4 regions of the Comamonas sp. CMM03 genome follow, and region 2 is predicted to be linked to each of the others. Evidence: predicted binding sites of a transcription regulator. Region 2 holds the regulator's gene; each other region holds the start of a gene.

Region 1 (5,688 bases), on a different contig from region 2:
GTCAATGCCCAATATGGCTTTGGCGAAAAAGCAGATAACAGCAAGGCCAATCGCAGCGAGGGACTGTCGGCAGCTTACACCCAGGGCAATCTGGAGGTGCGCGCCATCTACACCAGCCGCCGCGATGCCATGGGCAGCTACAGCGATGTGTACAAGCATTCACAAGAAGCCATCATCGGCGCTACCTACCGCTGGGGTGCTGCCAAGTGGTTTACCGCCTACGACCACGTCAAGGCCAAGCATGCCAAGGCTGGTGCGCCTGACCGCTTGAAGCACGGCTGGGTCGGTGTGCGCTATGACGCCACGCCCCAGCTGACGCTGATCGGCGCTGGCTACCGCGTACTGGCCAACCCGGGCCACGGCAGCGCGACGCTGCTGATGTTGGGGGCTGACTACCGCCTGTCCAAGCGCACGTTCTTGTACGCATCGCTGGGCGGCGTCAGCAACAGCGCCCAGGCCAACTTTGCAGCCGATGTGTCTGTGAGCGGTCCAGGCAAGGGTGCCTCGCAGCGTGTGTTGTATGCAGGGGTGGGCCATTCGTTCTAACGAGGAGACGTCGGGTCCAGTGCGATCACGCATGATGTGAGTGAGGTTGTACCGAGTGCGGTGGAAGCTGGTACTGGGCTGCTGCCGGTCTCGTAGACACCAGCCTAAGCTTCTCGAGCTTCTTCGAACTTTATCGGACTGATGTACCTAAGCGTCGAGTGCCGCCGCGTTGGGTTGTAGAACGACGCTGTTGCATAACCCTGCGTGAGGATGAGCCTTCCCTTACCCAAGGCGCAGTTATGCCACACGCACAGTCGCAGGCGTTCCCACGCTGGTAAACCTGTTGAGGATGGATGCACGAACCTGTAGCTCTGTGACCTGCCGATCGAAGTCACGGGCCATCACCTGCTCACCCAGCCGCTTGAAGCAGCCCATCTTGGTCTCCACCAGGCTGCGGCGATGGTAGCCGCTCCATTTCTTCCATATCGTGCGCCCGAGCTTGCGCGTCGTTCTCAGGATCTCGTTGCGGGCTTGTGCTCCCGCTCTGGCATAGGTCCACGGTTTCGCATTGCGGCGAGTCGGGATGATCGCTGCGGCTTGCCGACCGGCGATGGCCTCGTGGCAAGCTTTGGTGTCATAGGCACCATCTGCACTCACCGAGCACACGGGCTCGTCAGGTGGTATCTGGGCCAGTAGTTCCGGCAGCATGGGCGCATCGCCAATGGCGTTGTCCGTTATTTCGATGGCGCGGATCTCTAGAGTTTGTGCATCAATGCCTAGGTGAACCTTGCGCCACTGTCGCCGGTAGTCGGCGCCATGCTTCTTGGTCTTCCACTCCCCTTCGCCCAGCATCTTCACGCCGGTGCTGTCGATCAGCAGCTGTAGGCCTGTCTGGTTGGGGCGTGCGGGGATGGTCACGCTCAAGGTCTTCTGGCGCCTGCACAGGGTGCTGTAGTCGGGTACCGCCCAATCAAGCCTGGCGAGCCGCACGAGACTCTCAGCAAGGCCTGTTGTTTGTCGCAGCCCTAGACCGAACATGCACTTGAGCGTCAGGCAGAACTGGATCGCTGCGTCGCTGAATACCGCCGGCCGCCCGGTCCTGCCACTCGATGGAGCCTGCCATTGAAGGTCCGCGTCAAGCCACATCATCAGCGAGCCTCGGCGTTTGAGGGCAGCGTCGTACTCGGTCCAGTTCGTCGTGCGGTACTTCGCCCGCGGTGGTTTGCTCATAGGGGGAGCCTACCAGGTCGCGGGGTCTCGCATGCACGCCTCGGCCGACTTATGCAACAACGCCGTGAATCGTGCCAATACCACCCTCTGGTGGCCGCAAGTGCAAGCGCATCACTCCCCCCTATTTCCGCAACCCGCAATTGAGTAGGAGGTGGGTGTTGTTTTATGGAGTGGCCGCAGGGGGCGCTGCGCCGGCATCTTCGGGCGCAGATGCGGCGTTTTCAGCGGGAGTGCCGCCGTCCATGGCTTGCCAGTCTTCGCCCCACAGTTCGCTGGGGTGGGGCGTGCGGTCGGAGCCATTGCCGCAGCGCAGGTCGGTGGCGGGGCAGTAGAGGTCACAGCCCCAGCACAGGCGTTCAGGGTGGGGCGGGTTGCTGGGGAATTTCTTGGCCATGGTATCGCTCGCGGCATGGGGAGAATGCCCATCCAGTATGCGCTGCAGTGGCTGTTGGGTGCTACGGCAAGCGACAGAAGATTCACCGCGGCTTGCCCTGTATCAAGCAATGGCTGTCTGCAGGCAACGCATGTTCGCACGGCACCGCACGGACCTGGCACCGTACCGTGCGAGCGCAGCGGGTGGCCGCTGGCATGGCCTGGACCCCAGGTGCCGCCCCGTGTGCCGGGCGGCACATCGCGGGTGCTCAGGCGGCGGTCAGCGCGCCGGGCATGGTCAGCTTGTCGGCGACCAGCAACTGCTGCATCTGGGCCTGGCTCATTACGCCCAGTTCCTCGGCCACGACCCCGATGGGTTTGCCGCTGGCAATAGCGGTTTTGGCAATCTGGGCGGCCCTTTCGTAACCGATCAGCGGGTTCAAGGCGGTCACCAGCGTCACCGAAGAGGCAATGCGCTCGTCCAGCACGCGGCGGTTGGCGACGATGCCTTCCACGCAGTTGACCTGCAGTGTGTGGCAGGCATGGGCCAGGTGTTGAAGGCTTTTGTGCAGGGCCCAGGCCATCAGCGGTTCGAAGGCGTTGAGCTGCAGCTGACCGGCTTCGGTGGCCATGGTGATGGCGACGTCGTTGCCAATCACTTCGAAGCACACCTGGTTCATCACTTCCGGGATCACGGGGTTGACCTTGCCGGGCATGATCGACGAACCGGCCTGGCGCGCGGGCAGCTGAATGTCGCCCACGCCGGCCTGGGGGCCGGAGGACAGCAGGCGCAGGTCGTTGCTGATCTTGGACATCTTGACGGCAATGCGCTTCAGGATGCCGGAGATGTCGGCAAAGGCACCGGTGTCGCAGGTGGCGGCGATCATGTCGGCGGCCTTGACCACGGGCACGCCCGAGAATTCGGCCAGCTTCGGGATGACCACGTCGACATAGCCCACGGGGGCGTTCAGGCCGGTACCGATGGCGGTGCCGCCCATGTTGACCTCGCACACCAGGGGGGCGGATTCGCGCAGGCGCTTTTCATCGTCGGCAATCATGGAGACGAAGGCGTTGAATTCCTGGCCCAGTGTCATGGGCACGGCGTCCTGCAGCTGGGTGCGGCCGATCTTCAACACATCCTTGAATTCCACGGCCTTGTCCTGAAAGGCGCCGCGCAGTGCGGCCAGGGCCGCCAGCAGCTCCTGGATGCCGAACCAGGTGGCCAGCTTGACGGCGGTGGGGTAGGAGTCATTGGTGGACTGCGAGGCATTGACGTGGTCGTTGGGATGGATCACGTCATAACGGCCCTTGGCCAGACCGAGGTGTTCCAGCGCCCGGTTGGCGATGACCTCGTTGGCGTTCATATTGGTGGAGGTGCCGGCGCCGCCCTGGATCACATCCACCACGAACTGGTCGTGCAGCTGGCCGGCCGCCAGGTCGTCACAGGCCTTGGAGATGGCATCGGCCTGCGGGGCCGTGATGGTGCCCAGGGCCAGGTTGGCGTGGGCGGCAGCTTTCTTCACCAGGGCGTAGGCGCGAATCAGCTGGGGCATATGGGCCACGCTGTGGCCGGTGATGGGAAAGTTCTCCACCGCACGGGCGGTGTGGACGCCCCAGTAGGCGTTGTCGGGGATGTCCTTGGGACCCAAAAAGTCGCTTTCTTGGCGCATGGTGAGCAGATTGGCTGAAAAGAATAAAAAATCGGCTCCGGCACCGTGGGCCGGGGCCACGCGGACGCAAGGTCCGGGCGTGGCAAAGCCCGGCTGATTGGCACCAAAATAGTGCAGTATCAAGCCGGGCTGTTGGGTGAAATTATGCTCAAAACGGATGAGAAGCCAAATTTTGCTGCATATCATGTCCGATGTCGCACTGTTTTGGTGCGAGATGGGGAGTCCGTTTGACACGGTGTGAAAGCGTGCTCCACCGCACAGGGCATGGCTTTGCCGGGCTTCAGGGGGCGGACCCAATGGGATGGGCCGTGCTGGGCGGCGATGTGCTTGGCGCGGGGCTGCAAACCCGTGCGCTGGTGAAAAACGGCACGGAACAGGAAAACGACTTGGGGGAAAGGGGCGTGCGCAACCCCGCTAGCGGGGATGCCTGACCTTGCCAGGGCGCGTGCCAACGGGGGCGATGGCACGCGACGGAAACAAAAAAAGCCCACTTGCAGTGGGCTTTTTTTGTGGTGCGGATGCACCAATTGGTTGCGAGGGCTGGATTTGAACCAACGACCTTTGGGTTATGAGCCCAACGAGCTACCAGACTGCTCCACCTCGCGATAACTGGTTTTCTCTGATTCTGTGGTGCCCGGGGCCGGAATCGAACCGGCACGCCTTGCGGCGGCGGATTTTGAGTCCGCTGCGTCTACCAATTCCACCACCCGGGCAGCAATCAGGGAAGCGTGGATTATGGCACATTTATGCACATGCAAACGTATCCTTCGATTGAAAGCGTCATCGGCAACACGCCTCTGGTGGCACTGCAGCGCATCAACGCTGCCGCAAACGCGGAAAAAGGCAATGTGGTTCTGGGCAAGCTGGAGGGCAACAACCCTGCGGGGTCGGTGAAAGACCGTCCCGCACTGTCCATGATCCAGCGCGCCCAGGAGCGCGGTGAGATCAAGCCTGGCGACACGCTGATTGAGGCCACATCTGGCAACACCGGCATCGCGCTGGCGATGGCGGCCGCCATCAAGGGCTACCGCATGGTGCTGATCATGCCGGAGGACCTGTCTATCGAGCGCGCCCAGACCATGAAGGCCTATGGTGCCGAGCTGATCCTCACGCCCAAGAGCGGCGGCATGGAGTACGCCCGCGACCTGGCCGACCAGATGGTGGCCCAGGGCAAGGGTGTGGTGCTGGACCAGTTTGCCAACGCCGACAACCCCCGCGCCCACTACGAAACCACGGGCCCGGAACTGTGGGCGCAGACCGGCGGCAAGATCACCCACTTCGTCAGCGCCATGGGCACCACCGGCACCATCACCGGCGTGGCCAAGTACCTGAAGGAGCAGAACCCGGATGTGAAGATCATCGGTGCCCAGCCCTCCGAAGGTTCGCGCATTCCCGGCATCCGCAAGTGGCCCGAGGAATATCTGCCCAAGATCTATGACGCCAGTCTGGTCGACGAGCTGGTTTATGTGAGCCAGGATGATGCCGAGGACATGGCCCGCCGCATGGCGCGCGAGGAAGGCATCTTCGCCGGCATTTCTGCCGCCGGTGCGTTGTGGGTGGCCCAGGAAATCGCCAAGCGCGAAACCAATGCCACCATCGTCTTCATCGTCTGCGACCGCGGCGACCGCTACCTGTCCACCGGCGTGTTCCCTGCGTAACAGCAGGCCTCCTGCCTGGCGGCTACACTGGCCGGGTTGATGCTCAAGATAGCAGTCTGCGCATGCTGCAAGCGTGCAGGCTGCTATCAAAAACTCAAACTCGCACCGGAACTTCCATGGCATTCGAAACCCGTTTTTGCTCGAACTGCGCCACGCCGCTGGAATGGATCACCCAGGCGGAAGACAGCGGCGATGTCAGCCGTCTGCGCTGCCCGGCCTGTGGCTTCACGCACTGGGGCAACCCCACGCCCGTGCTGGCGGCAGTGGTGGAA
Region 2 (5,688 bases):
CATTGCGGCTGACGGGCCTGCAGCAGCAGCATCAGGCCCCATGCCAATGCGGCCAGGTGCAGCAGCACCCACAGCGGATGCAGGGCGGAGGTGCGGTCGGAGAACCAGGCCACCGTCTCCATGGCATAGGCCGCCACGCCGCCCAGGGCGGCATAGCCCATCAGGCGGCCGACATGGAAGCCCAGCCAGCGCCCGGCATTGGCCGCCTCCGGCGGCTGCGCCGAAGCCCCTTCAGGCTGGATGGACACCACCCGCCCCCCGCTGCGCAGCGGCGAGACGATGGCCGCACAGGGTGCGGCGCACATCGCAAGACAATGGGGCCCACCCACGAGCCCCATGAAGAAAGCGGTTCCAAGCAACGACAGCCACATGGGCTAGATGATCCTGGAAAAGCGCGCCCGGTTCTTGCCGGCCTGCAAATGCCGGTCAAACGTCATGGCCACGCCGCGCACAAAGAACCAGCCCATGGGCGTGACCTTGATGCCGTCGTCGTCGATCACCACCAGGCCCTGCTCCTGCTGCTGGGCCAGCATTTCCAGCTCGGCCGCGAAGTAGCGCTGGAAGTCCAGCAGCCAGGACTGGCTCATGGGCTCGAACAGCACTTCGCCCTGGCACATCAGCGACATGATGACGGCGCGCCGCACCAGGTCGTCGCGCCCCAGCGCCAAACCCCGCACCACGGGCAGCCGGCCCTGGTCGAGGAAGTCGTAATACTCTTCCAGGGTCTTGGCGTTCTGGCTGTAGGTGGCGCCCACGCGGCCGATGGCAGACACCCCCAGGGCAATCAGGTCGCAGTCCGGCTGCGTGCTGTAGCCCTGGAAGTTGCGGTGCAGCCGTCCTTGCCGCTTGGCAATGGCCAGCGCATCTTCCGGCAGTGCGAAGTGGTCCATGCCCACATAGACATAGCCGGCCTGCATGAAGGCATCGATGGAGCCCGAGAGCATGGACAGCTTGTCCGAAGCCTCCGGCAGGTCTTCCTGCGCAATGCGGCGCTGCGGCTTGAAGCGCTCCGGCAGATGCGCGTAGGCATACAGCGCAATCCGGTCCGGCCGCAGCTGGCACACCTGCTCCAGGGTGCGCTGGAACGATGCCGCGGTCTGCTTGGGCAGGCCATAGATCAGGTCCACGTTGACCGAATGGAAACCCAGCTCGCGCGCCGCCTGCACCAGATCGAAGACCTGCTCGGCCGGCTGCTCGCGGTGCACCGCCTTTTGCACATCGGGGTCGAAATCCTGCACCCCGAAGCTCAGGCGGTTGAAGCCCAGCTGCGCCAGGTGGGCCAGACGTTCGCGGGTGACGGTGCGGGGATCGACTTCGATGGAATATTCGCCCACCGCTTCAAAACTGAAGTTGGCGCGCAGCGTGTCCATCAGCTGGGTCAGCTCGGCATCGGACAGAAAGGTGGGAGAACCGCCGCCCAGGTGCAGCTGGCTGACCGCCTGTCCCTTGCCACAATGCGCTACCTGCAGAGCCACCTCTTTTTCCAGGTACTGCAGATAGGTCTGCGCGCGTTCATGGTGCTTGGTGATGATCTTGTTGCACGCGCAGTAGTAGCACAGGGCCTCACAGAAAGGCACATGCACATACAGTGACATGGGAAGCGCCTTGGCCGCAGAATGGTGCTTGCGCTGTTCCAGCGCCAACACATAATCATCCTGACCAAATGCTTCAATAAAGCGATCTGCGGTGGGATAAGAGGTATAACGGGGCCCAGGCACGTCGTACCGACGCAAAAGCTCCGGCGTTACTGCTGTCATTGAATATTCCTTAGGTGCTGCCCAGCACTGTGCCGCACCCCGGGAAAATCAGCCTTGATGCAAATCAAGACATTCAAATACCATTCCTGAGACAATTGATTCATATCATTCGCACAACTGAGCACCCCCTCTCTCGCCTCCCAGCCCGATAACCTTTCTGCGTTACGTCCAATGGCCCGTTCAGCGGGAGCCCAAGGCGTCAGTGCCATGACACCACCCCCTATCAAAGTCACCTGCTCCAACTGCAATCTGCGCGAACTGTGCATGCCCACAGGCTTGAATGAGCAGCAGTTGCACCGTATTGACGATATTGTGGCCACGCGTCGCAAAATCAAACGGGGCAGCACCTTGTTCCGTAATGGCGAAGACTTCACGGCGCTCTATGCCATCCGCACCGGGTTCTTCAAGACCTGCGTGGCCACGGAAGATGGCCGCGACCAGGTGACAGGTTTTCAGATGGCGGGCGAGATCATTGGCCTGGACGGGATCGTGCACGACCACCACACCTGCGATGCCGTGGCCCTGGAAGACGCCGAAGTCTGCGTCATGCCGTTCGACCGCCTGGAAGAGCTGTCGCGCGAAGTGACGGCCCTGCAGTCGCATGTGCACAAGGTGATGAGCCGCGAGATCGTGCGCGAACACGGCGTGATGCTGCTGCTGGGCAGCATGCGTGCCGAAGAGCGCCTGGCCGCCTTTGTGCTGAACCTGGTGCAGCGCCTGCACACCCGGGGCTTCTCGTCTTCCGAGCTGGTGCTGCGCATGACGCGCGAAGAGATCGGCAGCTACCTCGGCCTGAAGCTGGAAACGGTCAGCCGCACCTTCTCGAAGTTTGTCGAGGAAGGCCTGGTCGAAGTGAAGCAGCGCCATGTGCGCATCCTGGACACCGAAGGCCTCAAGCGCATCGTCAACAGCCAGCACGCCTGCGAATAAGCGCGCCCGCCACCGCGGCGCGGATCCAGCACCCCAGCCTCCCTCCGGAGGCTTTTTTCATGGCGCCCGGGCCTTGCCGCACCACGGCATTCCTGTATTTCGGCATTGCGCGGGACTGCCCGCACAGCCCAGGAGGAGGACTCCCCCTCCCCCCACTTCACAGAGCCCGCTTATAGCGACGGGACGCGGCGCTCCCGGGCATTGAGCTCCTGCGGGGACAGCGCCAGCAGGCTGGTCATGGCCGATGCCATCATGATGATGGCCCAGAACAGGAAGAAGGCCACCGTGCACACGCCCAGGCGCGACACCTCGCCATAGGCCGACAGCCACTGCATTTCCAGCGGGTCGACCACGGCAAACACCAGCATCTCCATCACCCCGGCGGCCAGAAAGGCGGGCCAGGCAATCCACATCCAGCGACGCAACAGCATGGGTCTCTCCTTGTTGTGGCAGGCAGATGCCCCATTGTGCGAGCCTCTGTCTGCCGCGTCACCGCCTGCAGCGTCCCCACAAACCCTGAAAAAGGCATAAAAAAAGCCAGCCGGTAGGCTGGCTTGCTGCGGCTGCAGCGCAGGGACCGCAGGCCCTGCGCTGGCGCCCGGTTTACTTGCTGCCGCGCAGCAAGGCCTTGAGTGCGCTTTGCAGGCGCTGGGCCGCGCTGTCGCTGCGCTCCGCAGCCAGCACCGCCGCCACATCCTGCTCCCAGGTGGTGCGGGGGTCCGTGGCCTTGCGGTTGGTCAGCAGCTGCAACTGCAGTGCACGGCGTGCAGACAGCTGGTCGGCCGGTGTAGGCACGTCGGCAGCCATTTCCAGGCGCAGCAGCGACTCGGCTGCTTCGCCCTTGGCGGCAGCGCCCACGGCGGCATGCCAGCTGTTGCGGGAAGCATTGCTCAGCTTGCCCAGTTCCTGCGCGGGCGGCACCAGGGCCGCGTCGCGCTTGGACCAGGCCTCCATCAGCTGGGTCAGGGCTTCGCCATGGGCCTGTGCCGTCAGCTTGCGCAGCGCAGACTGGGCGTGTTCCTGGGCTTCACGCTGGGCGCGGAAAGCCGCATCCCCCAGGCGTGGGCCACGGGCCGGGCGCTCGAAACGGTCACCGCGATCGCCGCGGTCACCACGGTCCTGGCGGGGGCCGGGCTTGCGGCCACCAGCCGCCGCGGCCGGGGCTTCCTTGCGCATGCCGGGGCGGTCGTCGCCACGCACAGCCTTCACCGGGCGGTCGGTCGCCACCGGCGCAGCCGGTGCGGCCGCAGCGGCTGGCTGGGCGGCTTCGGCCGCAGGGGCGGCACGCAGGGCTTCTTCCAGCGCGGTCAGGGCGGCGCGGATCTTCTGCGCATCGCCTTCGGCATTGGCGGCTTCCAGCTGCTGCGAGGCTTCCAGCACCGCACGGTCGTGGGCGCTCAGCGATTCCAGATTGACGGCACGGCTGCCGCGCTCACCGCGCTCGGCCGGCTTGCGGCTGAAAGCCTCGTCCAACGGCTTGCGGAAGGCATCCCACAGCTTCTGTTCCTGGCGGCGGTCCACCGGCACTTCCTGGGCTTCTGCCTGCCAGCGCTGCTGCAGCGCCTTGATGGCTGCGATCTGCAGGGCCGGGGCTGCGCCCAGTGCCTGGGCTTCCTCGATCATGGCCTGGCGGCGCTGCAGGCTGTCCTTCTGGGCCTGCTGCAGCGGGGCTTCGGCTTCGTTGATGGCCTGGCGCCATTGCTGTTGCAGCTCGGCATACAGCTTCTCGCCCACATGGCCACCTTCGCGCCAGCGTTCGGAAAATTGGCGCAGGCTGCGGGCCATGCCCTTCCAGTCCTTGGAGTCCTTGACGGACTGCCCCCAGGCACGCAGTTCCTCGATCAGCGTGGTGCGCGACGCCTTGTGCTGGGCCGATTCGGTGCGAAGCTTGTCCAGCCAGCCTTCGACCAGCTTGTAGGCGGTGTTGCAGGCTTCATCGAACTGCTTCCACAGACCGTGGTTGGGCACCGCGCCCTGGTCCAGCAGCTTCCATTGTTCGCGCAGCTGGCGCAGCGTTTCCTGGACCTTGCGGCCACCCAGGGTCTGGCCTTCGGGGCGATCCACCAGGCCCTTGGCCTTGGCAATCAGGGCTTCCCGTTCGGCATCCACGGCCTGGGGCTTCCAGCCACGGGCGTCGCCAGCCTGCACCAGCAGCGCGTCCATCTGCTGGATCACTTCGGCATCCAGTGCACGGCCATGCTGGCGCAGTGCGGCGCGCAGACCGGCGATGGCGGCGGTCTTGTCCTCTTCGGTGCCCACCAGGGGCTGCAGCACCTGGGCAGCCTGCAGCACGACGGCAGCAGCCTTGACCGGGGCATCGCCCTTGGCCGGCTTGGCGGCCGGTGCATCGGCGGCCAGCTCGGCCGGCAGACCACGGCCCACGCGGATTTCATCGGCCCACACGGGCACGGGAGGCAACGCGGCTTCGGCGTTGTCGGCAGCCGCCAGGGTCACGGCCAGGGCCGAGACAAAGGCGTCCCACACCACGCGCAGCTGGTCGCGCGAGCTGGTCAGCTGCTGGGCCAGCCGGGCGTCCAGGCTGGGCCAGGCGGCGTCTTCGGTCAGCGCCTGGGCCTGTTCCTGCCAGCGGGCCACGTCGGCGCTCAGCGCTTCCTGCACGGCGGCAGCGTCTTTCCAGGACTTGGTGGACAGCACTTCGATGCGCTGGGACAGCAGCACGGCCGCTTCCTTTTGCACCTGCACACGGTGCTGCAGGTCTTCGGCGGCCTTGATGCGCTCGGCCAGCTGGGCCTTGAAACCGGCCAGCGGTTCACGCGACAGCGGCGCGCCGGCCTTGGCGGCGTCACGCTGCCAGGCGGCGGCGTCGGCCAGATTCAGCGCCGGCTGGGCCAGCAGTGCCTGGGCCTTGGCCACCCATTCCACGGCGATGGCGTCCTGGTCCTTGGCGCGGCGCAGCTCGTCCAGGCGCTCGCGCACGACGCGGGCAGCGCCCTTGTCGCGGGCATTCATTTCCTTGAACACTTCCTGCAGCACATCGTGG
Region 3 (5,688 bases), on a different contig from region 2:
GAAGATCTTGGCGCCCGTCGGGATCGAGATGATCATCGTCGTGATACCGAAGAACGTGTTCACGCTGGCGCCCGAACCCATGGTGAAGAAGTGGTGCAGCCACACCAGGTAGGACAGGATGGTGATACACACCGTCGCGTACACCATGGAGGTGTAACCGAACAGACGCTTCTTGCTGAAGGTGGCCACGATTTCCGAGAACACGCCGAAAGCCGGCAGCACCAGGATGTACACCTCAGGGTGACCCCAGATCCAGATCAGGTTCACGTACAACATGGCGTTGCCACCGAAGTCGTTCGAGAAGAAGTGGGTACCCAGGTAACGGTCCAGCGACATCAGCACCAGGGCCGCGGTCAGCATGGGGAAGGACGCCACGATCAGGGCGTTGGTGCACAGCGAGGTCCAGACGAAGACGGGCATCTTCATCAGGTTCATGCCGGGGGCGCGCATCTTGATGATGGTGACGATCAGGTTGATACCCGACAGCGTCGTACCCACACCGGCAATCTGCAATGCCCAGATGTAGTAATCCAGACCGGTGCTTCCGCTCTGGTTGCCCAGATTGGACAGTGCCAGCCAGCCCGAGGTGGAGAACTCGCCCAGGAACAGGGAGATCATCACCAGCACGGCACCGGCCGTGGTCATCCAGAAGCTGAAGTTGTTCAGGAACGGGAAGGACACGTCACGCGCACCGATTTGCAGCGGCACCAGATAGTTCATCAGGCCGGTCACAAAAGGCATGGCCACGAAGAAGATCATGATCACGCCGTGGGCGGTGAAGATCTGGTCGTAGTGGTGCGGAGGCAGGTAGCCCAGGTTGTCGCCGAAGGCCATGGCCTGCTGCAGACGCATCATGGCCGCGTCGGCAAAGCCGCGCAGGAACATGACCAGACCCAGGATCATGTACATGATGCCGATCTTCTTGTGGTCGATCGAGCAGATCCAGTCGCGCCACAGAGGGCCCCAGAGGCGGAACTTGGTCAGTGCCGCCATCATCACCAGGCCACCCAGGACCACGGCGATGAAAGTCCATAACACGATGGGCTCATGCGCCATCGGTACGGCGTCCCAGCTGATCCGCCCGATGAGCGGATCGTTGGGCAAGGTTGTATTTCCAGACATATCGAGTCTCTTGCTAAGTGGCGGCCCCGCTCGCAGGCGCAGGCCAGACCGCCGTCAATGCTTACTGCTGTGCCACAGCACCCGGTTGATCGCGTTGGTCCAGGAGGGCCACCACGCGGTCAGCGTTCTGGACCGTGCACACGTCCTGGGGCAGGTTCAGACCTGCGGCCTTCATGTAGGCTTCGCCGCCGGCAGCGTCGATGGCCATCATGTGGTGCATGCACATCTTTCCGTCTTCCACGCAACGGTTCAGCACCTTGCTGTAGAGGCCGTCTTCCACGCTGGAGAAGCGCTTCACGGGATCCCGCTCGCTGGGCTTGGCCAGGTCGAGGTAGGCGTCACGGGTCAGGGGCTGGCCTTCGGCCTTGGCCTTGGCAACCCAGGCGTCGAAGCCTTCGTTGCTCAGACCGTGGAACTTGAAGGTCATGCCGGCAAAACCGGCACCGCTGTAGTGCGATGCCAAGCCGTGGAACACGCCTTCCTTGTTGATCACCGCATTCAGCTGGGTTTCCATGCCGGGCATGGCATAGATCATGCCGGCCAGGTCAGGCACATAGAACGCATTCATGGTGGAGGTGGCGGTCAGCTTGAAGCGGATCGGGCGATCCACCGGTGCAGCCAGCTCGTTCACCGTGGCGATGCCTTGCTCGGGCAGGAAGAACAGCCACTTCCAGTCCATGGCCACCACTTCCACTTCCAGGGGCTTGATTTCGGGCGCCAAGGCCTTAGTTTCAGACACACGGTCCAGCGGACGGTAGGGGTCGAGCTTGTGGGTGCTGATCCAGGTCAGCGCGCCCAGGGCGATGATGATGATGAGCGGAACGCTCCAGATCACCAGCTCCAGGGCCGTGGAATGGTGCCATTCGGGATCGTATTCGGCTTCGGTGTTCGACTGGCGATACTTCCAGGCGAACAACAGCGTCAACAGAATCACCGGCACGATGATGATCAACATCAGCAGGGTGGCAGTCACCACCAGCTGGCCCTGCTGGGCTGCGATGTCACCTGCGGGATTGAGTACGACGGCCTTGCTGCAACCAGTCAGACTGGCTATCAAGGCGGCCGCCGCGAGCCACGCGGGCCCACGGATTTCCTTGGATTGAAACATGCTATAGACGCAAAAAGACACGCACAGACGGATGTCGGCGCGGATTACAAGACGTTGCGAATTTACTTCGATCAAGGTTTTTTGCGATTGGACATTTTGTCCACCGCAGCCCTGCGCTGGGTCATTGCAAGGCCGAAGCACATCAGTTAGGCGTTTTATGCCCCTCGCGGCAAAAAGTCCTTAACTCTTTGTTTCCACGGCATTTTTTTCTGCTTGAACGGCACGGGTTAACGCTTACACACTAACCCCAGGACGCGCCTTACCCTCCGCCGGGGCAGCGCACTTTGGCCACTAACCCTGCTGACAGCCGGGTCTTGACCGCCCTCCAGCTGCCGCCCGTCGCCACTTGATGGCCGTCAAGATCGGGAACTTCCCCTAAAAAGCCGTTTATCCGATTGCGAGCCCCTGCCCAAGGGCGTAGAAGGGAGGCACACCAACCTCATAGGAGTGTGTTTCATGAGTGGCCTCGCTTATCCGAACATCGCACCTGCTGGCGGTTTCCATGGCTCGGAAGACCTGTCCGACGCCGACACGCACGAAGAGGCTTCTCCCGGCGAAATCGCTGCCGGCGTCATCATCGGCCGATCGTCCGAGTATTTCGACTTCTTCGTCTTCGGCATTGCCTGCGTGCTGGTGTTCCCGCACGTGTTCTTCCCCCACTACACCCTGCTCAACGGCATGCTGGCGTCGTTTGCCGTGTTCTCGCTGGCCTTCATCGCCCGCCCCATCGGCACCGCCATCTCCATGGTCATCCAGCAGCGCTGGGGCCGTGCCACCAAGCTGACCATCTCGCTGTTCCTGCTGGGAACCGCCACGGTGGGCATGGCACTGCTGCCCGGCTATGTTGACCTGGGCCGCTATGCCATCGCCTTGCTGGTGCTGTTCCGCATCCTGCAGGGGCTGGCCCTGGGCGGCTCCTGGGATGGCCTGCCGTCGCTGCTGGCACTGAGCGCCCCACCCGAAAAGCGCGGCTGGTATTCCATGATCGGCCAGCTGGGCGCCCCGTTGGGCTTTGTGGTGGCAGCGGCACTGTTTGCCTACCTCTACAAGGCGCTGAGCCACGAAGAGTTTGTGGAATGGGGCTGGCGCTACCCCTTCTGCGTGGCCTTCGCGATCAACGTGGTCGCCCTGTTCGCACGCCTGCGGCTGGTGGTGGGCCAGTCCTACACCCGCCTGCTGGAAAAGCTGGAACTGGAGCCCGTACCCACCTTCGAGCTGACGCGCAGCGGTGAAGGCCGCAACGTGCTGATCGGCGCCCTGGCGGCCCTGGCCAGCTTTGCTCTGTTCCACCTGGTCACGGTGTTCCCGCTGTCCTGGATGACCATGTTCGGCGAAGACAGCGTCACCAGCATCCTCTGGACCCAGGTGCTGGGCGGCCTGCTGGCCGGCCTGGGGATTCTGGTGTCGGGCAAGCTGGCCGACCGCTTTGGCCGCCGCAACACCCTGGGCACCATGGCGGTGCTGATCGGTCTGTTCAGCTTTGCTGCCCCCTTCCTGCTGGATGGCGGCAGCGCCGGACAGAACACCTTCATCCTGGTGGGCTTTGTGCTGCTGGGCCTGTCCTACGGCCAGTCCTCCGGCACCGTGACGGCCAATTTCTCCCGCCGCCTGCGCTATGTGGGCGCAGCCTACTCGTCCGATCTGGCCTGGCTGCTGGGCGCCGCCTTTGCGCCGCTGGTGGCGCTGGGCCTGTCCTCGCGCTTCGGCCCGGTGGCCGTGGGCCTGTACCTGCTGTCCGGCGCCATCTGCACACTGGCGGCCCTGGGCATCAACCGCGCCATCGAAGCGCGGGGCAGCGACAGCTGAAGGCGACCGCGCCACACACAGGCTGCTTCGGCAGCCTTTTTCATGCCCGCGCCCACCGAGAGCGGACCGAGCGAGCTGTGCGGACTGCCGGCACGCGTTGCAGCGGCGCACCACGGGGAAAGCACCCCATGCCGCCCCCGCCGTTGCGCGGCACACTGCGGCCAATGCCACTTGCCTTGCCCACCATGCGCACCATCTTCATGCCCCCTGGCCGCATCCATGTCTGGCAATGGGTTCTGCTGGCGGTGGGGGCTGGCGCCATGCTCACGGCCCAGGCCGGCTGGGTGGAGCTGCACCGGTTGTTCAAGCCGCTGGCCATGGTGGCGGCGCTGCTGGCGGTCTGTGCCCCGCGTTTTGCCCCGCGCAGCGCCCGGCGGCTGCGGGCGCGCCACTGGCTGCTGGCGGCCCTGGCCTTCAGCCTGGCGGGGGATGTCTGCCTGATGCTGGACGGGCTGTTCATCCCCGGTCTGGTGGCGTTCCTGTGCGCCCATGTCTGCTACATCCGGCTGTTTGCGCTGGATGCCCCCTGGCTGCCGCGGCGCACCCCGCTGGCGGCCTGCCTGCTGCTGGCCGCCGGGGTCTACAGCATGCTGTGGGACCATCTGCCCGCGGAACTGCGCCTGCCCGTGGCCGCCTATGTGCTGGTGATCGCGCTGATGGCCGCGCAGGCCGTGGGCCGAGCCCTGGTGCGCGCCAGCCGCGCGGCGCGCTGCGTGGCCTATGGGGCGCTGCTGTTCATGCTCAGCGACACGCTGCTGGCCGTCGACCGCTTTGTGCACCCGCTGGCCTGGGCGGGGCTGGGGGTGCTGGGCACCTACTACGCCGCCCAGTGGCTGATCGTGCACGGCATGCTGCAAACCAGCCAGCAGGCCTGAGGCACCGGCCGGCACCGCCGCCGAGGGCGCCCAGTGCAGCCCCCTCGAGCGCCCGCCAGCACTCAGTCGCCGAACAAGCCGCCCGCCACCGACGGCGGCTGCACCAGGCCCAGATGGGCGTAGGCCGCCTTGGTGGCAATGCGCCCGCGTGGCGTGCGCTGCAGATAGCCTTGCTGGATCAGATAGGGCTCGATCACGTCCTCGATGGTGCCGGCATCCTCGCCGATGCTGGCGGCAATGTTGTCCACCCCTACCGGGCCACCATCAAAGCGGTGCACCACGGCTTCCAGCAGCTTGCGGTCCATCACGTCAAAGCCGCGTGGGTCCACATCCAGCATGGACAGCGCCTTGCGCGCCATGTCCTGGGTGATGCTGCCGTCGCCCTTGACCTCGGCATAGTCACGCACCCGGCGCAGCAGGCGGTTGGCGATACGCGGCGTGCCGCGTGAGCGGTTGGCGATCTCCTGTGCCCCCGGCACATCAATGGGCGCGCCCAGCAGACCGGCGCTGCGGGTGACGATGCGCGCCAGCTCCTCCGGCGTATAGAACTCCAGCCGCGCCACGATGCCGAAGCGGTCCCGCAGCGGGTTGGTCAGCATGCCGGCCCGCGTGGTCGCGCCCACCAGCGTGAAGGGCTGCAGGTCCAGCTTGATGCTGCGCGCCGCCGGGCCTTCACCGATCATGATGTCGATCTGGTAGTCCTCCAGTGCCGGGTAGAGAATTTCTTCCACCACGGGGCTGAGCCGGTGGATTTCGTCGATGAACAGCACATCGTTG
Region 4 (5,688 bases), on a different contig from region 2:
CTACTACGAGAACCTGGAAAAGCTGAACCCGTTTCCCGCCATCCACAGCCTGGAGGACATGCTGGGCGGCTATGCGCTGATCCGGCAGCTGGCGGACGGCCCGGACCAGATCATCCCTGGGCACGACCCACAGGTCTGCGCCTTGTTCCCGCCCCTGCAGTTGCCAGGTTCATCTATCCACCGCATCGCCTGAGCATCTGGAGCGCCCCGGTCTCGCAGACGCCGCAGCTGTCCCGAGGCGACAGCGCCTGTCACGCTGCAGCCACAGCCTGCTCCGTGTGCAGGAACAGCACATTGTTTTCCAAGTGGATGTGCTGCATCAGGTCTTCCTTGAACTCGCGCAGCCCGCCGTACAGCGCACGCCAGGTGGTGCAGGCGGCACGCGGCGGCGTGATGTGGTCGGTCAGATCCAGCAGCTTCTGCAATTCAGCGCCGTGCTGGTCGTGCTCATGGCGCATCACCGCAATCGGCATCCGGGCCTGGGCGTTGTGCTGGGCCAGCAGCAGCGGGAACAGGATTTTTTCTTCCTTCAGCATATGGCTTTGCAGCGCCTGGAACATGGCTTCCAGATGGGCAGCCAGACCGACCGGGCAATCGTCGCGGTCCCCGTGCACCTGCTCCACGCGGTGGGCCAGGCGGATCAGCTCCGGCAACTGCTGGCGGTGCACTTCATGGTAGCGCTGCAGGATGTGCTCGATCAGCACGTCGCTGTGGCCGGCATCGCAGGCCGCAACCGCCGCCGACTCCGCATCGGCCTGTGCGGCCACGGCCGGCAAACGCATCAGCTCGGCTTCGACCACCGCAGGATCGACCTGCCTGGCCTGCGCTGCCTGGGCCAGGCTGTGCTTACCGCCGCAGCAGAAATCCAGGTCGTATTTGTGGAACACCGCAGTGGCGCCGGGGATTTGTTTGGCAATGCTGCCGACGGATTGGTGGATGAGAGACATGGCAAACCTTTGAGGTAACAGGTGATGCCTTTGCGCTAGCGCAAACCATGCCTGTACCCCCCTCCTTGAGAATCAAGCAGTTAGCGCATCCATGGGTAGGATGCACCCCGCCCCGCCCGGTCACAAATACCCCATCCGGTTGTTTTCACCATGCTCGATTCCCTGGTCCTTTCCGATCTTTCCACCGAATTGCCGCAGGCCGTGCGCCTGCAACGGCTGGTTGAAAGCCTGCAAGCCGAATTTCACTGCGGCGCAGTGGCCTTGCTGCGGCTGGAAGGCGAATGCCTGCGCCCGGTGGCCGCGGCAGGCCTGGTGCAGGAAGCCCTGGGCCGGCGCTTCACCGTCAGCCAGCACCCGCGCCTGGCCACCATCCTGTCCCGCAGCGGCGAACTCACACGCTTTCACCACGACAGCAGCCTGCCCGACCCCTATGACGGCCTGCTCACCGAACGTGCAGGCCAGGCGCTGCCCGTGCACGACTGCATGGGGCTGGGCATTTCCATCGAAGGCTGGCACTGGGGGGTGATCACGCTGGACGCCCTGGACATCGGTACGTTCGACGACCAGGCCCAGGAGCGCCTGCAGGCGCGGGTGCCGCTGATCGAGGCCACGGTGCGCATGGCGCACCTGGAGTCCGAGGTGCGGGCACTGCGCCTGTCGCGCAGCGCCCAGCCTTCCGATGCCACGCCCGCCGCACTGCAGGACATCGTGGGCCAAAGCCCTGCTCTCCTGCGGCTGCAACAGGAACTGGCCGTGGTGGCCGAAACCGATATGCCGGTGCTGCTGCTGGGCGAAACCGGCGTGGGCAAGGAGCTGTTTGCACGCCGGTTGCACCAGCTGTCACGCCGGCGCCAGCAGCCCATGGTGCATGTGAACTGCGCTGCCTTGCCCGACACCCTGGCCGAAAGCGAGCTCTTCGGCCATGCCCGGGGCGCTTTTTCCGGAGCAGTGGCCGCCCGCGCCGGGCGGTTTGAAAGTGCGGACCAGGGCACCCTGTTTCTGGACGAGGTGGGCGAGCTCACGCTGCCCGTGCAGGCCAAGCTGCTGCGCGCCTTGCAGAACGGAGAGATCCAGCGCCTGGGCGCCGACCAGCCGCGCAAGGTGGATGTGCGCATCATTGCCGCCACCAACCGCGCCCTGAACGAACAGGTGCGCGACGGCGGCTTCCGCGCCGACCTGTTCCACCGCCTGTCGGTCTACCCCCTGCATGTGCCGCCGCTGCGCGAACGCGGCGACGATGTGTTGCTGCTGGCCGGCCGTTTTCTGGAACTCAACCGCAGCCGCCTGGGCCTGCGCAGCCTGCGCCTGACCAGCGATGCCCAGCTTGCGATGCGCCGCTATGCCTGGCCCGGGAATGTGCGTGAGCTGGAGCATGTCATCAGCCGCGCCGCGCTCAAGGCCGTCAGCTACGGGGCACGCCGCACCGACATCGTCAGCCTGGACGCGGCCTCGCTGGACCTGGAGGCCGCGCCGCTGTCGGCACCGGCACTCGCCCCCGGTGCCGCCCTGCCGGGCGCGGCGGCAGGCCAGGTGAGCAGCACCTTCAGCTCCCTGCGCGAGCAGGTGGACCATGTGCAGCGCAACGCGATCGAACAGGCGCTGGGCCAGCACCAGGGCGTGTGGAGCGCCGCCGCCAAGAGCTTGCAGATTGATAGCAGCAATCTGCACAAACTGGCGCGTCGTCTGGGCATAAAAGGCTGATTGCACTCCTTTTATTGGCCCTACGCGGTTTGTGTGGTTGGCCTGCGCCACGCCATTTCGCGCTTGATCCAACGCAAATCGACGTCCTCTGAATCTCCGAAGAATTCCCTTCAACGGCAGCAGATGCGATGCCCAAATTTCTGGGTACCGCAGTCCGATTGCCGGGATTACAAGGAGAAGCGTATGACCTCGACACGTTGCCTGACCCCCGTTGCCTTCGCCATCGCCCTGGCACTGAATCTGGCGCCCAGCCTCGGCAGTGCACAGGCGGCACCCGCCGCCGCAGCCGCCAAAAAAGCCGCCACCGCCCAGGTGCGCAAAGTGGCACTGACGACCAACATCGTCGACGGCAAGATGGTCTATGTGAACGCCAAGGGCCAGGTGAACCCCACCATCGTGGCCGAAGTGGGCGACACGGTGGAGATCGTGCTCCAGAGCGGCGAAGGTGCCGAGCACGATCTGGCCGTCGAAGGCCTGAATGTGGTTTCCAAGAAGGTGAATGCCGACACGGGCCCGGCCACGCTGCGCTTTCAGGTGACCAAGGCCGGCACCTTCAGCTACTACTGCACCATCCCCGGCCACCGCCAGATCGGCATGGAAGGCAAGCTGGAGGTCAAAGGCACCACGGTCGAAGCCGAAAAGGCCGTGCAAAAGAACGCCCCCGGTCCCGAAGCCCTGTACACGCCGGCCGCCGCAATGGCTCCGGCCCTGGCCGGTGCCGTGAGCATTGCTGCCGACCCCAGTGCCGTGCCCCCCGCCGTGAAGGCCGCGGGCCCGCAAAAGCACCAGAAACGCATCGAGACCGTGGAGCTGGTGGGCCAGCTGGACGACGGCACCACCTTCACCTACTGGACGTTCGACAAGCAGGTGCCCGGCCCCATGCTGCGCATGAAGCAAGGCGACACCATGGAGCTGACGCTGGCCAATGCCAAGAGCAGCAAGATGATCCATTCCATCGACCTGCATGCCGTCAACGGCGGACTGGGCGGCGGCGAACACACCCAGGTGCCGCCCGGCCAGGAAAAGACCATCACCTTCAAGGCACTGAACCCCGGCCTGTACGTGTACCACTGTGCCACGCCGCTGGTGCCCCACCACATCATGGCGGGCATGTACGGCATGATTCTGGTGGAGCCTGAAGGCGGCCTGCCCCAGGTGGACAAGGAGTTCTATGTGATGCAGGGCGAGATGTACACCACCCGTCCCATCGGGGCCAAAACCCACCAGGAAGTGGACTTCGACAAGATGGCCGCGGAATTGCCGCAGTACTACGTGTTCAACGGCGCCGTGGGGGCGCTGACCAAGGAGCACAAGCTCAAGGCCAAGGTGGGAGAGAAGGTGCGCATCTACTTCGGCGTGGGCGGACCCAACAAGATCTCGTCTTTCCACGTGATCGGCGAAGTGTTTGACAAGGTGTATGACGAAGCCTCGCTCACCGCCATCAAGCACAACGTGCAGACCACGGTGGTGCCACCGGGAGGTGCCGCCATCGTCGAGCTGACCCCGCAGGTGCCCGGCAACTACCTGCTGGTGGACCATGCGCTGTCACGCACCGGCAAGGGTCTGGTCGGCATTCTGGAGGTGAGCGGCCAGGCAGAGCCCGGGGTGTACTCCGGGGTCTCGGACCCGAACGCCGCACACGGCCACTGACCGCGCCACGCCGGTGCCCGCGCCGGCGGATCTGCGAATGACGCCCTTGCCCTGCAAGGGCGTTGCGGTTGGGGGCCTTCGGTACTGCCAGACGGAACCCACAGCACGCGCAGAAACGCCGATCGATTGGCCGGCAGAAAAAGCAAAACCCCGACTGCTTGCGCAGTCGGGGTTTGCAGATCTTGGCAGGGGAAGAAGGATTCGAACCTTCGCATGCCGGAATCAAAATCCGGTGCCTTAACCAGCTTGGCGACTCCCCTAGAGAAGCTGCAATTCTAGCAGCATTTTTTGTCGCTCCAGAAAATTCGCGACAAATTCTTTGCAATGTGCGGTCCGGTGGCTACCGCCCCCTGCACTCACGCCTTGGCCGGCGCCTTGCGCAGCACGCTGAAGCAGCCGGCCAGCACCGCGCAGCACCCGGACAGCAGCAGCGCGTACTGCTCGGCCTGGCCGGGCTCACGGTTCCACACCAAGAAGGCCGCCGCCAGCAGCACCGCGCCCAGGCCCTGGCCCACATGGCGGGCGGCGCCCAGCATGCCGCTGGCCGCACCGCTGCGGTGCAGCGGCGCCGATGTGACGATGGTGAAATTGTTCGGCGACTGGAAGAAGGCGAAGCCCATACCGCACAGCGCCATGCGCCACACCACATTCCAGTTCGACGCATCCTGCGGCAGCAGCGCCAGTGCCCACAGCCCCAGGGCAAACAGCGCCATGCCCACGGCGCCCAGGCGGCCCGCCGGCCAGCGGCCGATCATCCGCCCCACCCAGGGCGCGGAGATGGCCAGGGCCAGCGGCCAGGCGCTGATCAGCAGCCCGGCCTGCCCCGTGGGCAAGCCGCGCGCCTCAATCAACAGGAACGGCAGGGCCAGAAATGCCATGGTCTGGGCACAGAACGCCGTGATGGAAGCGCACATGGACAGCGCAAACACCGGGATACGCAGCAGATCCAGCGGAAACATCGGCGCGCTCAGGCGGCGCTGGCGCCGCAGATACCAGGCGCCCACGCCCACCCCCAGCCCCAGCCACAGCGCGGCCGGCCACAGGCTGCCGCCGGGCTGCAGGTGGCTGAGCCGGTCCACACCCAGGAACAGGCTGGCAAACATCACGATGTTCAGCACGCCGTCCAGCCAGGACAGCGGCTGCTGTGCGGCGGCGGCCTGCGGCACCGGTTGCGGCAGCGAGCGTGTGCCCAGCCAGCTGATGGCCAGGGCCAGTGGCAGGTGCAGGGCAAACAGCCAGCGCCAGTCGCCCAGCGAAATCACTGCCGCCGCCACGGCCGGGCCGGCCACAAACGACAGGGCCACCGTCAGGGAGTTGAGCGCCATGCCCTTGCCAAGCTGGGCACGCGGGTAGATCAGCCGCACCAGCGAGGCGTTGACGCTCAACACCC

Evidence for each region. The regulator FNR, encoded in region 2, switches genes on or off when oxygen is low (the NO sensors DNR and NnrR bind a similar motif). The targets are predictions, from matches to a motif close to TTGATNNNNATCAA.
Region 1: the regulator FNR is predicted to act here: its motif matches at 2,203-2,216, upstream of KW830_RS09130 (DUF3079 domain-containing protein).
Region 3: the regulator FNR is predicted to act here: its motif matches at 2,292-2,305, upstream of cyoA (ubiquinol oxidase subunit II).
Region 4: the regulator FNR is predicted to act here: its motif matches at 2,712-2,725, upstream of nirK (copper-containing nitrite reductase).

Annotation. Positions count from the first base shown of each region.
Region 1 covers NZ_JAHUXB010000002.1:493,381-499,068, reverse strand. The annotation lists gene KW830_RS09140 (porin) at 1-546, shown strand, start outside; gene KW830_RS09135 (IS5 family transposase) at 784-1,716, opposite strand; gene KW830_RS09130 (DUF3079 domain-containing protein) at 1,880-2,110, opposite strand; gene KW830_RS09125 (aspartate ammonia-lyase) at 2,358-3,758, opposite strand; tRNA gene KW830_RS09120 (tRNA-Met) at 4,287-4,363, opposite strand; tRNA gene KW830_RS09115 (tRNA-Leu) at 4,387-4,471, opposite strand; gene cysM (cysteine synthase CysM) at 4,511-5,416, shown strand; gene KW830_RS09105 (NUDIX domain-containing protein) at 5,533-5,688, shown strand, end outside.
Region 2 covers NZ_JAHUXB010000001.1:59,908-65,595, reverse strand. The annotation lists gene KW830_RS00290 (sulfite exporter TauE/SafE family protein) at 1-371, opposite strand, end outside; gene hemN (oxygen-independent coproporphyrinogen III oxidase) at 375-1,757, opposite strand; gene fnr (fumarate/nitrate reduction transcriptional regulator Fnr) at 1,965-2,687, shown strand; gene KW830_RS00275 (hypothetical protein) at 2,858-3,118, opposite strand; gene KW830_RS00270 (DUF349 domain-containing protein) at 3,291-5,688, opposite strand, start outside.
Region 3 covers NZ_JAHUXB010000006.1:251,900-257,587, reverse strand. The annotation lists gene cyoB (cytochrome o ubiquinol oxidase subunit I) at 1-1,122, opposite strand, end outside; gene cyoA (ubiquinol oxidase subunit II) at 1,184-2,230, opposite strand; gene KW830_RS19995 (MFS transporter) at 2,687-4,036, shown strand; gene KW830_RS19990 (lysoplasmalogenase) at 4,222-4,911, shown strand; gene ruvB (Holliday junction branch migration DNA helicase RuvB) at 4,974-5,688, opposite strand, start outside.
Region 4 covers NZ_JAHUXB010000004.1:325,085-330,772, reverse strand. The annotation lists gene KW830_RS15390 (N-acyl homoserine lactonase family protein) at 1-193, shown strand, start outside; gene ytfE (iron-sulfur cluster repair protein YtfE) at 252-947, opposite strand; gene norR (nitric oxide reductase transcriptional regulator NorR) at 1,098-2,648, shown strand; gene nirK (copper-containing nitrite reductase) at 2,832-4,298, shown strand; tRNA gene KW830_RS15370 (tRNA-Gln) at 4,482-4,558, opposite strand; gene KW830_RS15365 (MFS transporter) at 4,655-5,688, opposite strand, start outside.